One region of the Pseudomonas sp. NPDC087358 genome, then DNA from elsewhere that is predicted to be linked to it. Evidence: predicted binding sites of a transcription regulator. Region 1 holds the regulator's gene; the other holds the start of a gene.

Region 1 (8,805 bases):
GCGCTTCGGAGAGCACCTTGTACTTGCCTTCGTTGAGCGAGGAGATGGAATACATGACCACGAAAAAGGCGAACAGCAAGGTGATGAAGTCCGCGTAGGACACCAGCCAGCGTTCGTGATTCTCGTGTTCCTCAACGCGACGTCGGCGGGCCATCAGTCCATCACTCCATAAAGCCTTGCAGCTTCAGTTCGATGGAACGGGGGTTCTCGCCTTCGGCAATCGACAGCAGGCCTTCGAGAAGCATTTCTCGGTAGCGCGACTGGCGGATCGCCACGGCCTTGAGCTTGTTGGCGACCGGCAGCAGGATCAGGTTGGCCGAAGCCACGCCGTAGATGGTGGCGACGAACGCCACGGCAATGCCGCTGCCCAGCTGATTGGGATCGGCCAGGTTACCCATCACGTGAATCAGGCCCATCACAGCACCGATGATGCCCACGGTCGGCGCATAGCCGCCCATGCTTTCAAAGACTTTGGCGGCCTGAATGTCGCGGCCTTCCTGGGTCATGAAGTCAACTTCCAGAATGCTGCGAATGGCTTCCGGTTCGACCCCGTCGACCAGCAGTTGCAGGCCCTTGCGCGAGTAGGCATCGGGTTCGCTGTCAGCGACCGTTTCCAGGCCCAGCAGGCCTTCCTTGCGCGCGGTCAGGCTCCAGGACACCACACGGTCGATGCCGCCGGCCAGATCGATGCGCGGCGGGAACAGAATCCAGATGAAGATCTGAATCGCCCGTTTGAACGCGCTCATCGGCGTCTGCAACAGGCAGGCCGCCAGTGTACCGCCGAGCACGATCAGCGCTGCCGGACCGTTGAGCAATGCGCCCAGGTGGCCGCCTTCGAGAAAGTTGCCGCCGATGATGGCGACGAACGCCAGAATGATCCCTATGAGCGTCAAGACATCCATCAGATACAGGCCTCGGCCAGATGACGCCCGATATCGTCCAGGCTATACACGGCATCAGCCAGCTCGGCTTTGACGATGGCCATCGGCATGCCGTAAATCACGCAACTGGCTTCGTCCTGGGCCCAGATATGGCTGCCGCCCTGCTTGAGCAGACGCGCGCCTTCGCGGCCGTCGGCGCCCATGCCGGTCAGCACCACGGCCAGCACCTTATCGCCGTAGGACTTGGCTGCCGAACCGAAGGTGATGTCCACGCAGGGCTTGTAGTTCAGTCGCTCGTCACCGGGCAGGATCTTCACCGCGCCACGACCGTCGACCATCATCTGCTTGCCGCCTGGGGCCAGCAGCGCGAGTCCAGGGCGCAGGATGTCGCCGTCTTCGGCTTCCTTGACACTGATGCGGCACAGCTTGTCCAGCCGCTCGGCGAAGGCCTTGGTAAAAGCCGCCGGCATGTGCTGGATCAATACGATGGGCGCCGGAAAATTGGCCGGCAATTGAGTCAGGACGCGCTGCAAGGCAACCGGACCGCCCGTGGATGTACCGATCGCCACCAGCTTGTAGGCCTTGCGCTTGGGCGCAGGTGAGTTCGGTGCGTGGTGCGCCGCCCCATGAGTCGAGGCAGCCGGGCGCACGGGCGCAGGGGCAGGACGCGCAGCACTGCTGGCCGTCGGCGCACCGCTGGTGGTCGCAGTGCCGCGCAGGGCGGTGGCAGCCGGGGCCGCCGTCGCAGGCGCACTTGCCGGCGTGCTGCCGTAGCCACTGAAGCGCCGGTTGCTGCGCGAGATGGTGTGCACTTTCTCGCACAGCATCTGCTTGACCTTCTCGGGATTGCGCGAGATGTCTTCGAAATTCTTGGGCAGGTAATCGACCGCGCCGGCATCCAGCGCATCCAGGGTCACCCGGGCGCCTTCGTGGGTCAGCGAGGAGAACATCAGGACCGGTGTCGGGCAACGCTGCATGATGTGACGAACGGCGGTGATGCCATCCATCATCGGCATTTCGTAGTCCATGGTGATCACGTCGGGCTTGAGGGCCAAGGCCTGCTCGATCGCTTCCTTGCCATTGGTGGCGGTACCGACCACTTGAATCGTTGTGTCAGAGGAAAGAATTTCCGAGACGCGCCGGCGGAAAAAGCCCGAATCGTCTACCACCAGAACCTTGACTGCCATAAACACTCCATTGGGCGAAACGGGTCACGCCCGTAGCCCACTTCATCAGACTTGACACAATGAGTGTCAAAACACGGTGCCGCTCTTGTAGCAGTCCGGCATGCCGGCGGTAGCGATCTTGCCGACGTCGCCGCCGGCAAGCCGCGCTGCTACAGATCACGTGGCGCCGTGGCAGCCAGCGCGCTCGTTGACATCAAATACGCCGTGCGGCGTAACGCTTGAGCATGCTCGGCACATCGAGAATCAGCGCGATGCGGCCGTCACCGGTAATGGTGGCGCCGGACATGCCTGGCGTGCCTTGCAACATCTTGCCCAGCGGTTTGATGACCACCTCTTCCTGGCCCACCAGTTGATCGACGACGAAGCCGATGCGCTGGGTGCCAACCGACAGGATCACCACATGGCCTTCACGCTGCTCCTCGTGAACGGCCGAACTGACCAGCCAGCGCTTGAGGTAGAACAGCGGCAGCGCCTTGTCGCGCACGATCACCACTTCCTGACCATCGACGACGTTGGTGGTCGACAGGTCCAGGTGGAAGATCTCGTTGACGTTGACCAGCGGGAAGGCGAACGCCTGGTTGCCCAGCATCACCATCAGGGTCGGCATGATCGCCAGGGTCAACGGGACCTTGATGACGATCTTCGAGCCCTGGCCCTTGGTCGAGTAGATGTTGATCGAGCCGTTGAGCTGGGCGATCTTGGTTTTCACCACGTCCATGCCCACGCCACGGCCCGACACATCGGAAATCTCGGTCTTGGTCGAGAACCCCGGGGCGAAGATCAGGTTGTAGCAATCGCTGTCGCTCAGACGGTCGGCGGCGTCCTTGTCCATGACCCCCCGCTTGACCGCGATGGCACGCAGGACCGCTGGGTCCATGCCTTTGCCGTCATCGGAAATCGACAGCAGGATGTGATCGCCTTCCTGCTCGGCCGACAACACCACGCGCCCGCCACGGGCCTTGCCCGAGGCTTCGCGCTCTTCCGGCGATTCGATGCCGTGGTCCACCGCGTTGCGCACCAAGTGCACCAACGGGTCGGCCAGGGCCTCGACCAGGTTCTTGTCCAGGTCGGTTTCTTCACCGACCAGTTCAAGGTTGATTTCTTTCTTGAGTTGACGCGCCAGATCGCGGACCAGTCGCGGGAAGCGACCGAAGACCTTCTTGATCGGCTGCATGCGGGTTTTCATCACCGCGGTCTGCAGGTCGGCGGTCACCACATCCAGGTTGGACACGGCCTTGGACATGGCCTCGTCAGCGCTGTTGGCACCCAGGCGCACCAGACGGTTACGCACCAGCACCAGTTCGCCGACCATGTTCATGATTTCGTCCAGCCGCGCGGTGTCGACCCGTACGGTGGTTTCGGCCTCGGTCGGTGCCTTTTCGCCCGCCGCAGCAGGGGCGCGGGCAACGGCCGGAGCCGGAGCGGCCTTGGCCGGTGCCGCAGCAGGTGCGGACGCAGCAGGGGCCTTGGCAGGCTCGACTTTCGCTGCCTGAGGCGTGACCGCCTCGGCCTTCTTGGCCGGCGCCGCGGCAGTCGCAGCACTGGCGGCTACCGCCGGCTCGAACTTGCCTTTGCCGTGCAACTGGTCAAGCAGATCTTCAAATTCGTTGTCGGTGATTTCATCCGAAGCTGCGGCTTTTGGCGCAGCGGCAGGTGCGGGTGCAGCGGCGACCGGGGCGGCACTGCCTTCAGGCGAGAATGAACCCTTGCCGTGCAGCTGATCGAGCAGCGCTTCGAATTCGTCATCGGTGATCTCGTCGCTGGCCGCAGGCGCAGCGGCTGTCGCCGGCACCACAGGCGCCACGGCATCGACCGCGAACTGACCTTTGCCATGCAATTGATCGAGCAACGATTCAAATTCGGCATCGGTGATGTCATCGCTGGCCGGCGCTGCAGCTGGCGCTGGCGTGGACACGGCGGCGGGCGCAGCAGCACCGGCTGCCTGGGCCTTGACCGCGTTGAGCGAATCGAGCAGTTGTTCGAATTCCAGGTCGGTGATGTCTTCGGACGGCGCCTCGGCGACGGCCTCGACGAGCGCTGCTGGTTCAGCCGCCACTTCATCAGCCGACGCAGGCTCGGCCAACCGCGACAGCGCTGCGAGCAACTCGGCCGTGGCCGGGGTGACGTCCGTGCGTTCACGGACCTGACCGAACATGCTGTTGACGGTGTCCAGCGCTTCGAGCACAACGTCCATGAGTTCGGCATCGACCCGGCGCTCACCTTTGCGCAGGATGTCGAACACGTTCTCGGCGATGTGGCAGCATTCAACCAGCTCGTTGAGCTGGAGGAAGCCGGCGCCCCCTTTTACAGTGTGAAAACCGCGAAAAATTGCATTGAGCAGGTCCGCATCATCCGGTCGGCTTTCCAGCTCGACCAGTTGCTCGGACAACTGCTCCAGAATCTCGCCGGCCTCTACCAGAAAATCCTGAAGGATTTCTTCATCGGCGCCGAAGCTCATTGGGGGTGCTCCTAAAATTAACCGTCAAACCGATCCAGGGGCTGTGCAAGGGTCTGCGCGCATTGCCTTCGTCGAAGCATTCGCACGCCAGACCCACAGCCACTTTCACATAGAACTCAGTATCTAGAATCTAGAAGCCAAGGCTCGATAGCAGATCGTCTACATCATCCTGACCGGATACGACGTCTTCACGTTTATCGGCATGAATCTGCGGACCTTCACCCTTGGAATGAAGTTTTTCTTCTTCTTTCTGCTTACGGAACAGTTCCTGGTCGTGCTCGATCCCGGCGAAGCGATCCACCTGGCTTGCCATCAGCACCAGCTTGAGCAGGTTGCTTTCGACTTCGGTCACCAGTGTGGTCACGCGCTTGATCACCTGACCGGTAAGGTCCTGGTAATCCTGAGCCAACAGAATGTCGTTCAGGTGGCTGGCGACCTCATGGGTCTCTTTTTCGCTGCGCGTCAGAAAACCATCGACGCGACGAGCCAGGTCCCGGAACTCTTCGGCACCGATCTCGCGACGCATGAAGCGACCCCAATCGACGCTTAGCGCCTTGGCGTCGGCGCTCAGGCCGTTCATCAGCGGCGTGCTCTGTTCCACCAGATCCATCGTGCGGTTGGCCGCACCCTCCGTCAGCCTGACAACATACGACAGGCGCTCGGTGGCATCGGTGATCTGGGACACTTCTTCGGCTTGCGGCATGTGCGGGTCAATCTGAAAATTGACGATCGCACTGTGCAGTTCACGCGTCAGCTTGCCAACTTCCTGATACAGGCCGCGATCGCGGGTCTGATTGAGCTCATGGATAAGTTGCACGGCCTCGCCGAACTTGCCTTTTTCGAGGCTGTCGACCAGTTCTTGCGCGTGTTTCTTCAGGGTCGACTCAAAGTCACCCATCGTCGAATCTTTGGAATCCATAGCGCCCTCGCAGCGGACATCAGCTATTGACGCGCTCGAATATCTTCTCGATCTTCTCTTTGAGCACCTGGGCGGTGAAAGGCTTCACCACGTAGCCGTTAACGCCGGCCTGAGCTGCTTCGATGATCTGCTCGCGCTTGGCTTCGGCGGTCACCATCAGCACCGGCAGGCTGCGCAGACGCTCGTCGGCACGCACCTGACGCAGCAGGTCGATGCCAGACATGCCAGGCATGTTCCAGTCAGTCACCAGAAAGTCAAAAGCGCCGCTCTGCAGCATCGGCAATGCGGTGGTACCGTCATCCGCTTCGGCCGTGTTGGTGAACCCAAGGTCACGCAACAGGTTTTTTATGATCCGCCGCATCGTTGAGAAGTCATCAACGATGAGGATTTTCATGTTCTTGTCCAATTCGACCTCCAAGCAGTCTTTAACGCGCCCAGCACCTGGACGCGCGTTCAATCAATACCGGCACAACACACCGGTTACACGAAAACGAGGGGGTCTTTCGAAGAAACCGGGCATGAGCACAGCGGAACCGGACCTGTTGAAGACCTGATTCGACCGGCTCCTGCCTTGTCACTTTTGCGTTCCCACACATCTTGCAAGCCGGTCTTGCATCCAGCACGCAGACACCACGGTCTGCGCCCGATGCATCAACGCGCCCGCCACTCTCCCAACCGTCCCCGCAGGCGTGCGGCACACTGGCTGTGCAGCTGGCTGACCCGCGACTCGCTGACACCCAGGACCTCACCGATTTCCTTGAGGTTGAGCTCTTCGTCGTAGTACAGCGCCAGCACCAGGCGTTCACGCTCGGGCAGGTTGGCAATGGCGTCCGCCAATGCGCTCTGGAAGCGCTCGTCTTCCAGATCACGTGACGGTTCGAGCGACTGGCTCGCGCCGTCCTCGTGCAGTCCCTCATGCTCGCCGTCCTGCAACAGATCGTCGAAGCTGAACAGGCGACTGCCCAAGGTATCGTTCAAAATCCCGTAATAATCATCGAGACTCAATTGAAGTTCGGCAGCAACCTCGTGATCTTTAGCGTCGCGGCCGGTTTTTGCTTCAATTGCACGAATCGCGTCGCTGACCATGCGTGTGTTGCGGTGAACCGAGCGCGGTGCCCAGTCCCCCTTGCGCACTTCATCGAGCATTGCGCCGCGGATACGAATACCCGCGTAGGTCTCGAAACTCGCACCCTTGGTGGAATCGTATTTGGTCGACACTTCAAGCAGGCCGATCATCCCGGCCTGAATCAGATCTTCGACCTGCACACTCGCCGGCAAACGCGCCAGCAAATGGTAAGCGATGCGCTTGACCAAAGGGGCATAACGCTCGATCAGCTCATACTGGGAATCTTTGGATGATTTGCTGTACATGCGATAGCCGCTTGCTGTCATGACACTGGCCCTGCGCTGGTCTGATGAACCAGGCGTTCAACGAAAAATTCAAGATGACCACGCGGGTTCGCCGGAAGTGGCCAGGTATCGACCTTCTGCGCAATGGCCTTGAACGCCAGCGCGCATTTGGAACGGGGAAACGCTTCATACACCGCACGCTGCTTCTGCACAGCCTTGCGCACGCATTCGTCATACGGCACGGCGCCTACGTATTGCAGGGCCACGTCGAGGAACCGGTCAGTGACCTTGGTCAGCTTGGCGAACAGGTTGCGCCCTTCCTGCGGGCTCTGTGCCATGTTGGCCAGCACCCGGAAGCGGTTCATGCCGTAGTCGCGGTTGAGCAGCTTGATCAAGGCATAGGCGTCGGTAATCGAGGTCGGCTCGTCGCACACCACCAGCAACACTTCCTGGGCGGCGCGGACGAAACTGACCACCGACTCGCCGATCCCGGCAGCGGTGTCGATCACCAGCACATCCAGGTTGTCGCCGATGTCGCTGAACGCCTGAATCAAGCCTGCGTGCTGCGCCGGGGTCAGGTGAACCATGCTCTGGGTGCCGGAAGCCGCCGGTACGATGCGCACGCCGCCCGGCCCCTGCAACAGGACATCGCGCAGCTCGCAGCGACCCTCGATGACGTCCGCCAGGGTGCGTTTGGGGGTCAGCCCCAGCAGTACGTCGACATTGGCCAGACCCAGATCGGCGTCCAGCAACATGACGCGACGCCCAAGCTCGGCCAGGGCCAGCGAGAGGTTCACTGACACGTTGGTCTTGCCTACGCCACCTTTGCCACCGGTGACCGCGATAACCTGTACGGGATGCATGCTGCCCATGTTAATTTTTTACCTTGTCTTGCTCAGACCCAAGCCACATTTCGGGCTGCACGTTCACTGTGTGAACAATGCGTGGCAGACCACCGATGCAGGTATATTCCACTGTCATTTTCCTTAACCTAGCCCGCACGCTTGCCGGGGCTGTGATAAAGATCCGCAAACATGTCCGCCATCGCTTCCTCGCTAGGCTCCTCCTGCATCTGCACACTCACGGCTCGGCTTACGAGCTGGTGTCGACGCGGCAGATGCAGATCATCGGGTATCCGTGGGCCATCAGTCAGATAGGCCACAGGTAATTCGTGTGTCACCGCAAGGCTCAGCACTTCGCCCAGGCTTGCGGTTTCGTCCAGCTTGGTCAGGATGCACCCGGCCAGACCGCAACGCTTGTAACTGTGATAGGCCGCCGACAGCACCTGTTTCTGACTGGTCGTGGCCAACACCAGGTAATTGCGCGCCTTGATGCCGCGACCGGCCAGGCTTTCCAGTTGCAAACGCAGTGCCGGATCGCTGGCCTGAAGGCCTGCGGTATCGATCAGCACCACGCGCTTGCGCAGCAATGGCTCCAGCGCCTGCGCCAGGGACTGCCCCGGATCGACATGCGTCACCGGCACATTGAGGATACGCCCCAGTGTCTTGAGTTGCTCCTGAGCACCGATCCGGAAGCTGTCCATGCTCACCAGCGCGATGTTTTGCGCGCCGTATTTGAGCACATAGCGGGCGGCAAGCTTGGCCAGCGTGGTGGTCTTGCCCATACCGGCAGGACCGACCATGGCGATCACACCGCCCTCCTCCAGTGGCTCGACGTCCGGCGTTGCGATCATGCGCGCCAGATGCGCCAGCAACATACGCCAGGCGTGAGGCTGGTCGTCGGTCTCCGGCACCATCGCCAGCAGATCGCGCGACAGCGGGCCGGACAAGCCGACGCGTTGCAGGCGGCGCCACAGGTTGGCCTGTTGCGGACGGCTGCCTTGCAGTTGATTCCAGGCCAGCGAACCCAGCTGGACTTCCAGCAGTTCACGCAGGCCATTCAATTCCGAACGCATCGAGTCGTAGGCACGCTGGCTGACACCCGGATCGGCGGCTGCACGCTCGGCGCGCTCGGCACGGTCCGCGGCGATGGCGGCGTGGATCGAGGGGC
Region 2 (8,805 bases), on a different contig from region 1:
CCTCCGCCGGGTCGATCACCAGATAGCCGCCGGACTTGAGCGGCACCTTGCGCTCCAGCGCGCGCTGGATTTCGTCCTCGACGCCATACAGGTCGAAAATCGGCCGCTCGCCTGGGTAATGCTCCAGGCGATCGGCGATTTCCGGCATCAGCTCGGCGACGAACTGAGTAGTCTTCTGAAAGGTTTCCCTGGAGTCGATGCGGATCTTCTCGATCTTCGGGCTGACCAGGTCGCGCAAGGTACGCAAGGCCAGGCCCAGGTCTTCGTAGATCACGCTGGCAGGGCTGATGGTCTTGATCTGCTCACCGATCTGGTCCCACAAGCGGCGCAGGTAGCGGATGTCCATCATGATTTCATCGGCCCCGGCGCCTTCGGCTGCGGTGCGCAGGATAAAACCGCCCTTCTCCTTGATCCCTTCCTTGGCCACGCAATCGCTGACCACCTGCTTGAGGCGCTCGCGCTCGGCTTCGTCCTCGATCTTCAGCGAGATGCCGACATGGGCGGTGCGCGGCATGTACACCAGATAGCGCGAAGGAATGGACAACTGAGTGGTCAGGCGCGCGCCCTTGCTGCCGATCGGGTCTTTGGTGACCTGCACCACCAGGCTCTGGCCTTCATGGACCAGCGAGCTGATGGTTTCCACCGCCGGGCCTTCACGCATGGAAATTTCCGAGGCGTGAATGAACGCTGCGCGATCCAGACCGATGTCGATGAATGCCGCCTGCATGCCGGGCAGCACGCGCACGACCTTGCCTTTGTAAATGTTGCCAACGATGCCGCGACGCTGGGTCCGCTCGACGTGCACCTCTTGCAGAACCCCGTTCTCAACGACGGCCACGCGCGACTCCATCGGCGTGATGTTGATCAGAATCTCTTCACTCATGGCTTGTCACCTTCCAGGCATTGCCAACAGGGTATGCCGAAACGCGCCAGCATTTCTGCGGTTTCGCACAATGGCAGGCCAACCACTGCCGAATAACTGCCGCTGAGGCTTTCGACGAACACCGCGCCCAGTCCCTGAACGCCGTAGCTTCCGGCCTTGTCGCAGGGTTCGCCACTGGCCCAGTAGGCTTGCGCTTCTTGGGGTGTGATGCTGCGAAAACGCACGCGACTGCTGACAACCCGGGTTTCACAATGCTGCTCATCGACCACGGCAACGGCGGTCAGCACTTCGTGTTCGCGGTTCGACAACGCAGCGAGCATGGCCAGGGATTCGGCCTCGTCGGCGGGTTTGCCCAGGATGCGACCGTCGAGCACTACGGCGGTGTCGGCGCCAAGCACACAGGCGGTGGGATAAGCGGGATCGTTGGCCAGCTGCAGCAGCCCGGCATCGGCCTTGCCGCGAGCAAGCCGCTCGACATAAGCAGCCGGGGACTCGCCCTGGAGCGGGGTTTCATCGATATCGGCGCTGAGGGTGGTAAACGGCACACCTATTTGCGTCAGCAGCTCACGACGGCGAGGGGAACCGGAGGCGAGAAGAAGTTGGGGCATGGGACGTCTCCGTGTCATTGATCACAAGCTTAGGCGTTGCGTTAGAACGGGTGACTCTTCCTCTGACGACAGCTGTTTGTGACGTCATGCACGCTGGCAAATCGGACACAAACCTCGCTTCTGCCCGGAGGGCGTGGGAGCAAGCTTGCTCGCGATCTGGCGCGCAGCGGCAGTGAATCCAGACACCTTGGGTGTGTCAGACACACCGCGTTTGCAGGGTTTACTGCCGCTTCCCGGCAAATCGCAGGACAAACCACGTTCCTACGGCCTGCGGCCAGAATCAAGCGCGCTCAAGCGGCGTCCTCAGTTGATCTTCAAGCGCAGGCGCAGGCCACGCAGGCCGTAGCTCACCCAGGGCCAGAGCAGCGCGCTGACCAACGCCGGCAGGACCAGCGCCAGGGTTGGCTGGCGGTTGCCGGTCAGGGCGCTGAGCCACAGCTGCACCAGCTGCGCGAGGCCGAAGATCACCAGAATCACCAGGCATTGCTGCCACATCGGGAACATGCGCAAGCGCTGCTGCAGCGACAGTACCAGGAAGGTGATCAGCGTCAGGATCAACGCATTCTGTCCCAGTAGCGTCCCATACAGCACATCTTCGGCCAGGCCCAACATCCAGGCGGTGACCATGCCGATCTTGTGCGGAAGCGCCAGGGCCCAGAATGCCAAGAGCAAGGCGAGCCAGAGCGGGCGAAAGATTTCCATGAACTGCGGAAGCGGCGAAACACTGAGCAACAGGCCGATGACGAACGTCAGCCAGACCACCCAGCCGTTTCGTGCGGGAGCGTGACGAGCCATTATTCTTCCCTCGAGCGCGGCGTCGCCGGAGCAGCAGCCGGGGTTGCCGGTTTGGCCGCTGGCGGCTTTGTCGCAGGTTTGGCGGCCGGTTTGCTCGCTGCAGGCTTGGCGGGAGCGGGCGCAGGCGACGCCGGCGCAGCGACGGCAGTGGCCGCTGGGGCGGTCGATGGGCCATGCGCCGCAGCCGGCTTGGGCACCGTCGCCGGGACCACCGGTTTGTTTGGCGTGGCCGCAGGCGTGGCGCCCGGTACAGTCGCAGACGGCACCGCGGATGGGTCCGCTGCCTGGCGGTCCAGGGATTCCTGCTGTTGCGCCGCATCGGCAGCACGCTCTTCGGGCGAACGCCCGTCGGAGAACACCAGCAACAGGTAGCGGCTACGGTTCAGCGCCGCAGTCGGCACGGCGCGAACGATCGCGAAAGGCTGTCCGGAATCGTGAATCACTTCCTTGACCGTCGCCACCGGATAACCCGCGGGGAAGCGCTGCCCCAGGCCCGAACTGACCAACAGGTCGCCTTCCTTGATGTCGGCGGTATCGGCCACATGGCGCAGCTCCAGGCGCTCCGGGTTGCCGGTGCCGCTGGCAATTGCGCGCAGGCCATTACGATTGACCTGCACCGGAATGCTGTGGGTGGTGTCGGTCAGCAGCAGCACCCGGGAGGTGTAGGGCATCAACTCGACCACCTGGCCCATCAGGCCACGCGCGTCGAGCACCGGCTGGCCCAGCACCACGCCGTCGCGCTCACCCTTGTTGATGATGATGCGATGGGTGAAGGGATTGGGGTCCATGCCGATCAGTTCCGCCACTTCGACCTTCTCGTTGACCAGCGCCGAGGAGTTGAGCAACTCGCGCAGGCGCACGTTCTGCTCGGTCAAGGCCGCCAGTTTCTGCAGGCGGCCCTGCAGCAGCAGGTTCTCGGTCTTGAGTTTTTCGTTTTCAGCGGCAAGCTCGGTGCGGCTGCCGAACTGGCTGGCGACGCCCTGATACAGACGCTCCGGCAGATCGGCAATCCAGTAGGACTGCATCAACACCAGCGACATCTGGCTGCGCACCGGCTTGAGCAGAGTGAAGCGCGCGTCGACGACCATGACGGCCACGGACAGGACGACCAGCACCAACAGACGAACGCCCAGCGACGGGCCCTTTGAGAAAAGCGGTTTAATGGGCCGCTCCTTCCAGGGATGCTTGTGTTTGGCTGTGCTTATTCATGCGACATGAAACCGGCCTGGTGCGGGTTGACGGAAATACAGCGTGTCTGATTTGTAACATCGCGCCTGCAACATTGCGACAGCACGTCAACAAATCAGACACACACGAGCAGCATCGAGCGATGCTGCCCTTCGAGCTCAACAGGGTAGCGTTCCGGCGACTTATTCGCTGGAAAGCAGGTCCATGGTGTGCTTGTCCATCATTTCCAGCGCACGGCCACCGCCACGCGCCACACAGGTCAGCGGGTCTTCGGCGACGATGACCGGCAGACCGGTCTCCTGGGCCAGCAGTTTGTCCAGGTCACGCAGCAACGCGCCACCACCGGTCAGCACCAGGCCGCGCTCGGCGATATCCGATGCCAGTTCTGGCGGAGACTGTTCCAGTGCGCTCTTGACCGCCTGAACGATGGTTGCCAGGGATTCCTGCAACGCTTCCAGCACTTCGTTGGAGTTCAGGGTGAAGGCACGTGGCACGCCTTCTGCCAGGTTACGGCCGCGTACGTCGACTTCACGCACTTCGCCGCCCGGGTAGGCCGTACCGATTTCCTGCTTGATGCGCTCTGCGGTGGATTCACCGATCAGGCTACCGTAGTTGCGGCGCACGTAAGTGATGATCGCTTCGTCGAAACGGTCGCCACCCACGCGAACGGATTCGGCGTAGACCACACCGTTGAGCGAGATCAGGGCGATTTCAGTGGTACCACCACCGATGTCGACGACCATCGACCCGCGTGCTTCTTCAACCGGCAGGCCGGCACCGATGGCAGCGGCCATGGGTTCTTCGATCAGGAATACTTCACGTGCGCCGGCACCCAGGGCCGATTCGCGAATGGCGCGACGCTCAACCTGAGTGGACTTGCACGGTACGCAGATCAGAACGCGAGGGCTTGGCTGCAGGAAGCTGTTTTCGTGAACCTTGTTGATGAAGTACTGGAGCATTTTTTCGCACACGCTGAAATCGGCGATAACGCCGTCTTTCATCGGACGAATGGCAGCGATGTTGCCCGGGGTACGACCCAGCATGCGCTTGGCTTCCATCCCGACAGCAACGACGCTCTTCTGATTTCCGTGGGTCCGAATGGCCACAACCGATGGCTCGTTCAGGACAATACCGCGCTCACGCACGTAAATAAGGGTGTTGGCAGTGCCCAGGTCGATGGAAAGATCGCTGGAAAACATGCCACGCAGTTTCTTGAACATGGGAAAGGGACCCTAGGGAACGCGTGGGTAAAAAAGTGCGGCAAACTCTAACAACGACAGGGATTTTGGGCAAGGAGCCAATATGCTAAATTGGCGGTTTTCCGAGCACTACCCTCGACGTTCGCGGCCTTATGACCGTTTAAATGGCGTAGTGTTCCGCAATCTGACGTACGGCTCATTCCGTACGCATTCCACTGGAGAACCCCATGGCGCTTGATCGCTCCGACGTGGAAAAAATCGCTCATCTGGCCCGACTGGGCCTCAATGACGCCGATATTCCGCGTACTACTGAATCATTGAACAGCATTCTCGGCCTGATCGACCAGATGCAAGCGGTCGACACTACCGCAATCGAACCCCTTGCGCATCCGCTTGAAGCCTCGCAACGCCTGCGTGAAGACGCGGTCACCGAGGTCAATCACCGCGATTCCTATCAAGCCATCGCACCAGCGGTCGAAGACGGCCTGTATCTGGTTCCGAAAGTCATCGACTAAGGGAATGTGCCTGCAATGCATCAAATGACTATGGCAGAGATCGCTCGCGGTCTGGCCGATAAAAAGTTTTCTTCCGAAGAATTGACCCGCACCCTGCTGGCGCGTATCGCCCAGCTGGACCCGCAGCTCAACAGCTTCATTTCCGTCACCGAAGACCTGGCCATCACTCAGGCCCAGGCTGCCGATGCCCGTCGCGCCGCAGGCGAAGCCGGCGCATTGCTCGGCGTCCCCCTGGCGCACAAGGATCTGTTCTGCACCAAGGGCATCCGTACCAGCTGCGCCTCGAAGATGCTCGACAACTTCAAGGCGCCGTATGACGCGACCATCGTCGCCAGGCTGGCCGCCGCCGGCACCGTGACGCTGGGCAAGACCAACATGGACGAGTTCGCCATGGGTTCGGCCAACGAATCCAGCCACTATGGCGCGGTGAAAAACCCGTGGAATCTTGAGCATGTACCCGGCGGCTCGTCCGGTGGTTCCGCTGCCGCGGTTGCCGCTCGCCTGCTGCCGGCTGCCACCGGCACCGATACCGGTGGCTCGATTCGCCAGCCTGCCGCACTGACCAACTTGACCGGCCTGAAACCGACCTACGGTCGCGTATCGCGTTGGGGCATGATTGCCTATGCGTCCAGTCTAGACCAAGCCGGCCCGATGGCGCGCACCGCCGAAGATTGCGCCTTGCTGCTGCAAGGCATGGCCGGATTCGACATCAACGATTCCACCAGCATCGACGAGCCGGTCCCCGACTACAGCGCCAGCCTCGGCCAGTCGCTGCAAGGCCTGCGCATCGGCGTACCGAAGGAATACTTCAGCGCCGGTCTCGATCCGCGCATCGCCGACCTGGTCATGGCCAGTGTCGAGGAGCTGAAAAAGCTCGGCGCGGTGGTCAAGGAAGTCAGCCTGCCAAACCTGCAGCACGCGATCCCGGCCTACTACGTGATCGCCCCGGCCGAGGCTTCTTCCAACCTGTCGCGTTTCGACGGCGTGCGCTTCGGCTACCGTTGCGAAAACCCCAAGGACCTGACCGATCTGTACAAGCGCTCCCGTGGCGAAGGTTTCGGCCCTGAGGTGCAACGCCGGATCATGGTCGGCGCCTATGCGCTGTCCGCCGGTTACTACGACGCCTACTACCTGCAAGCGCAGAAGATCCGACGCCTGATCAAGAACGATTTCATGACCGCCTTCACCGAAGTCGACGTGATCCTGGGCCCGACCACGCCGAACCCGGCCTGGAAAATCGGCGCCAAGAATGCCGACCCGATCGCCGAGTATCTGGAAGACTTCTACACCATCACCGCCAACCTGGCGGGCCTGCCGGGCCTGTCGATGCCAGCTGGTTTCGCCGACGGTCTGCCGGTGGGCGTGCAATTGCTGGCGCCGTACTTCCAGGAAGGTCGTCTGCTCAATGTTGCCCACCAGTATCAGCAAGTCACTGACTGGCATCTTCGTTCACCTGCCGGCTTCTGAGGAGAAAACACATGCAATGGGAAGTCGTCATCGGGCTGGAGATTCACACCCAGCTCACCACCCAATCGAAGATTTTCTCCGGTAGCGCCACCACGTTCGGCTCCGAGCCCAACACCCAGGCCAGCCTCGTCGACTTGGGCATGCCCGGCACGCTGCCGGTGCTGAACAAGGAAGCCGTGCGGATGGCGGTCAAGTTCGGCCTGGCGATCGACGCCGAAATCGGCCAGCACAACGTGTTCGCGCGCAAGAACTACTTCTACCCGGACCTGCCCAAGGGTTATCAGATCAGCCAGATGGAGCTGCCGATCGTCGGTAAGGGCCACCTGGACATCACCCTGGAAGACGGCACCATCAAGCGCATCGGCGTGACCCGCGCGCACCTTGAAGAAGACGCCGGCAAGAGCCTGCACGAAGACTACAGCGGTATGACCGGCATCGACCTGAACCGCGCCGGCACGCCGCTGCTGGAGATCGTTTCCGAACCGGACATGCGCTCGGCCAAGGAAGCGGTCGCCTACGTCAAGGCCATGCATGCGCTGGTGCGCTACCTGGGCATCTGCGACGGCAACATGGCCGAAGGTTCGCTGCGTTGCGACTGCAACGTGTCGATTCGCCCGGTCGGCCAGGTCGAATTCGGCACCCGCTGCGAGATCAAGAATGTCAACTCCTTCCGTTTCATCGAGAAGGCGATCAACAGCGAGATTCAGCGCCAGATCGACCTGATCGAAGACGGTGGCAAGGTCATCCAGCAGACTCGCCTGTACGACCCGAACACCAACGAAACCCGCGCCATGCGCAGCAAGGAAGAAGCCAACGACTACCGTTACTTCCCCGACCCTGATCTGCTGCCAGTGGTCATCGAGGACTCGTTCCTGGAGCAGACCCGCGCCACCCTGCCGGAATTGCCACCGCAGAAACGCGAGCGTTTCCAGTCGCAGTTCGGCCTGTCGCTGTACGACGCCAGCGTGCTGGCCTCCAGCCGCGAGCAGGCCGACTACTTCGAAAAGGTGGTCAGCATCGCGGGCGACGCCAAGCTTGCCGCCAACTGGGTCATGGTCGAGCTGGGTTCGCTGCTGAACAAGCAAGGTGTCGAGATCGACGAATCGCCGGTCAGCGCCGAGCAACTGGGCGGCATGCTGCAGCGCATCAGCGACAACACCATCTCGGGCAAGATCGCCAAGATGGTCTTCGAGGCCATGGCCAACGGTGAAGGCAGTGCCGATGAGGTCATCGAAAAACGCGGCCTCAAGCAAGTGACCGACAGCGGCGCCATCGAGTCGATTCTCGACGACGTGCTGATCGCCAATGCCGAGCAGGTTGAACAGTATCGCGCCGCCGATGAAGCCAAACGCGGCAAGATGTTCGGCTTCTTCGTCGGTCAGGCGATGAAAGCGTCCAAAGGCAAGGCCAACCCGCAGCAGGTCAACGATCTGTTGAAGCGCAAGCTGGAAGGCTGATGCACAGCGCCTGATCTGGAACTTTCGGCATCAGGACCGGCCAAATCGCGAGCAAGCTCACGCCTACAGTGAATCGCAAGACCCTGTAGGCGTGAGCTTGCTCGCGATAAGGTCACCCCAGGCAACGCAGAATTGCCGGGCCAAATTTCTCAAAGGACTGTACCCATGTGGCGGCTGTTCGGCGCTTGCGCCCTGATTTCCCTGCTGGCCGGCTGCGCCAGTGAAGGCATCATCGATCCACACGGTTACAACGCCACCGGCGGCGCCTCGTTCTATGGCTCCCGCCACCAGGGCAAGCGCACCGCCAGCGGTGAGCGCTTCAACCAGAGTTCCCTGACTGCCGCCCACCGCCAGTTGCCTTTCGGCACCCGGGTGCAAGTCACCAACCTGGACAATGATCGCAAGGTCATCGTCCGTATCAACGATCGCGGCCCGCACACGCGCGGCCGGTTGATCGACGTATCGCGTGCAGCGGCCGAACAATTGGGTATGCTGCGCAGCGGAACCGCCCAAGTACGGGTGCAAGCCCTCGACGACTGACCGATCCAAAGGTGCCCTGAATTCTCGCCCTATCGACCCTGCCACTGCCCACGCTGATCGAGCTGGTCTGCGGCCTGCTGCTGATGATCATCGGTGCCGAGCTGTCGGTGCGTGCCGCCGTGGTTTTGGCTGCCCTGTTGAAAACCCGTCCGC

The links. Region 1 encodes FliA, which starts transcription of late flagellar genes. Its sites were predicted from a motif close to CTAAAGTTTNNNNNNNNNNNGCCGNTAA; they were not measured.
Region 2: the regulator FliA is predicted to act here: its motif matches at 1,711-1,738, upstream of ACI2KS_RS03130 (Maf family protein).

The regions. Positions count from the first base shown of each region.
Region 1 is NZ_JBJDOA010000003.1:87,811-96,615, reverse strand. It holds gene motD (flagellar motor protein MotD) at 1-154, opposite strand, end outside; gene ACI2KS_RS07290 (flagellar motor protein) at 162-902, opposite strand; gene ACI2KS_RS07285 (chemotaxis response regulator protein-glutamate methylesterase) at 902-2,068, opposite strand; gene ACI2KS_RS07280 (chemotaxis protein CheA) at 2,262-4,526, opposite strand; gene ACI2KS_RS07275 (protein phosphatase CheZ) at 4,657-5,445, opposite strand; gene ACI2KS_RS07270 (chemotaxis response regulator CheY) at 5,465-5,839, opposite strand; gene fliA (RNA polymerase sigma factor FliA) at 6,097-6,837, opposite strand; gene fleN (flagellar synthesis regulator FleN) at 6,834-7,667, opposite strand; gene flhF (flagellar biosynthesis protein FlhF) at 7,787-8,805, opposite strand, start outside.
Region 2 is NZ_JBJDOA010000001.1:699,415-708,219, forward strand. It holds gene rng (ribonuclease G) at 1-883, opposite strand, end outside; gene ACI2KS_RS03130 (Maf family protein) at 880-1,491, opposite strand; gene mreD (rod shape-determining protein MreD) at 1,795-2,286, opposite strand; gene mreC (rod shape-determining protein MreC) at 2,286-3,419, opposite strand; gene mreB (rod shape-determining protein MreB) at 3,657-4,694, opposite strand; gene gatC (Asp-tRNA(Asn)/Glu-tRNA(Gln) amidotransferase subunit GatC) at 4,901-5,188, shown strand; gene gatA (Asp-tRNA(Asn)/Glu-tRNA(Gln) amidotransferase subunit GatA) at 5,204-6,655, shown strand; gene gatB (Asp-tRNA(Asn)/Glu-tRNA(Gln) amidotransferase subunit GatB) at 6,667-8,112, shown strand; gene ACI2KS_RS03165 (septal ring lytic transglycosylase RlpA family protein) at 8,278-8,652, shown strand; gene ACI2KS_RS03170 (calcium/sodium antiporter) at 8,706-8,805, shown strand, end outside.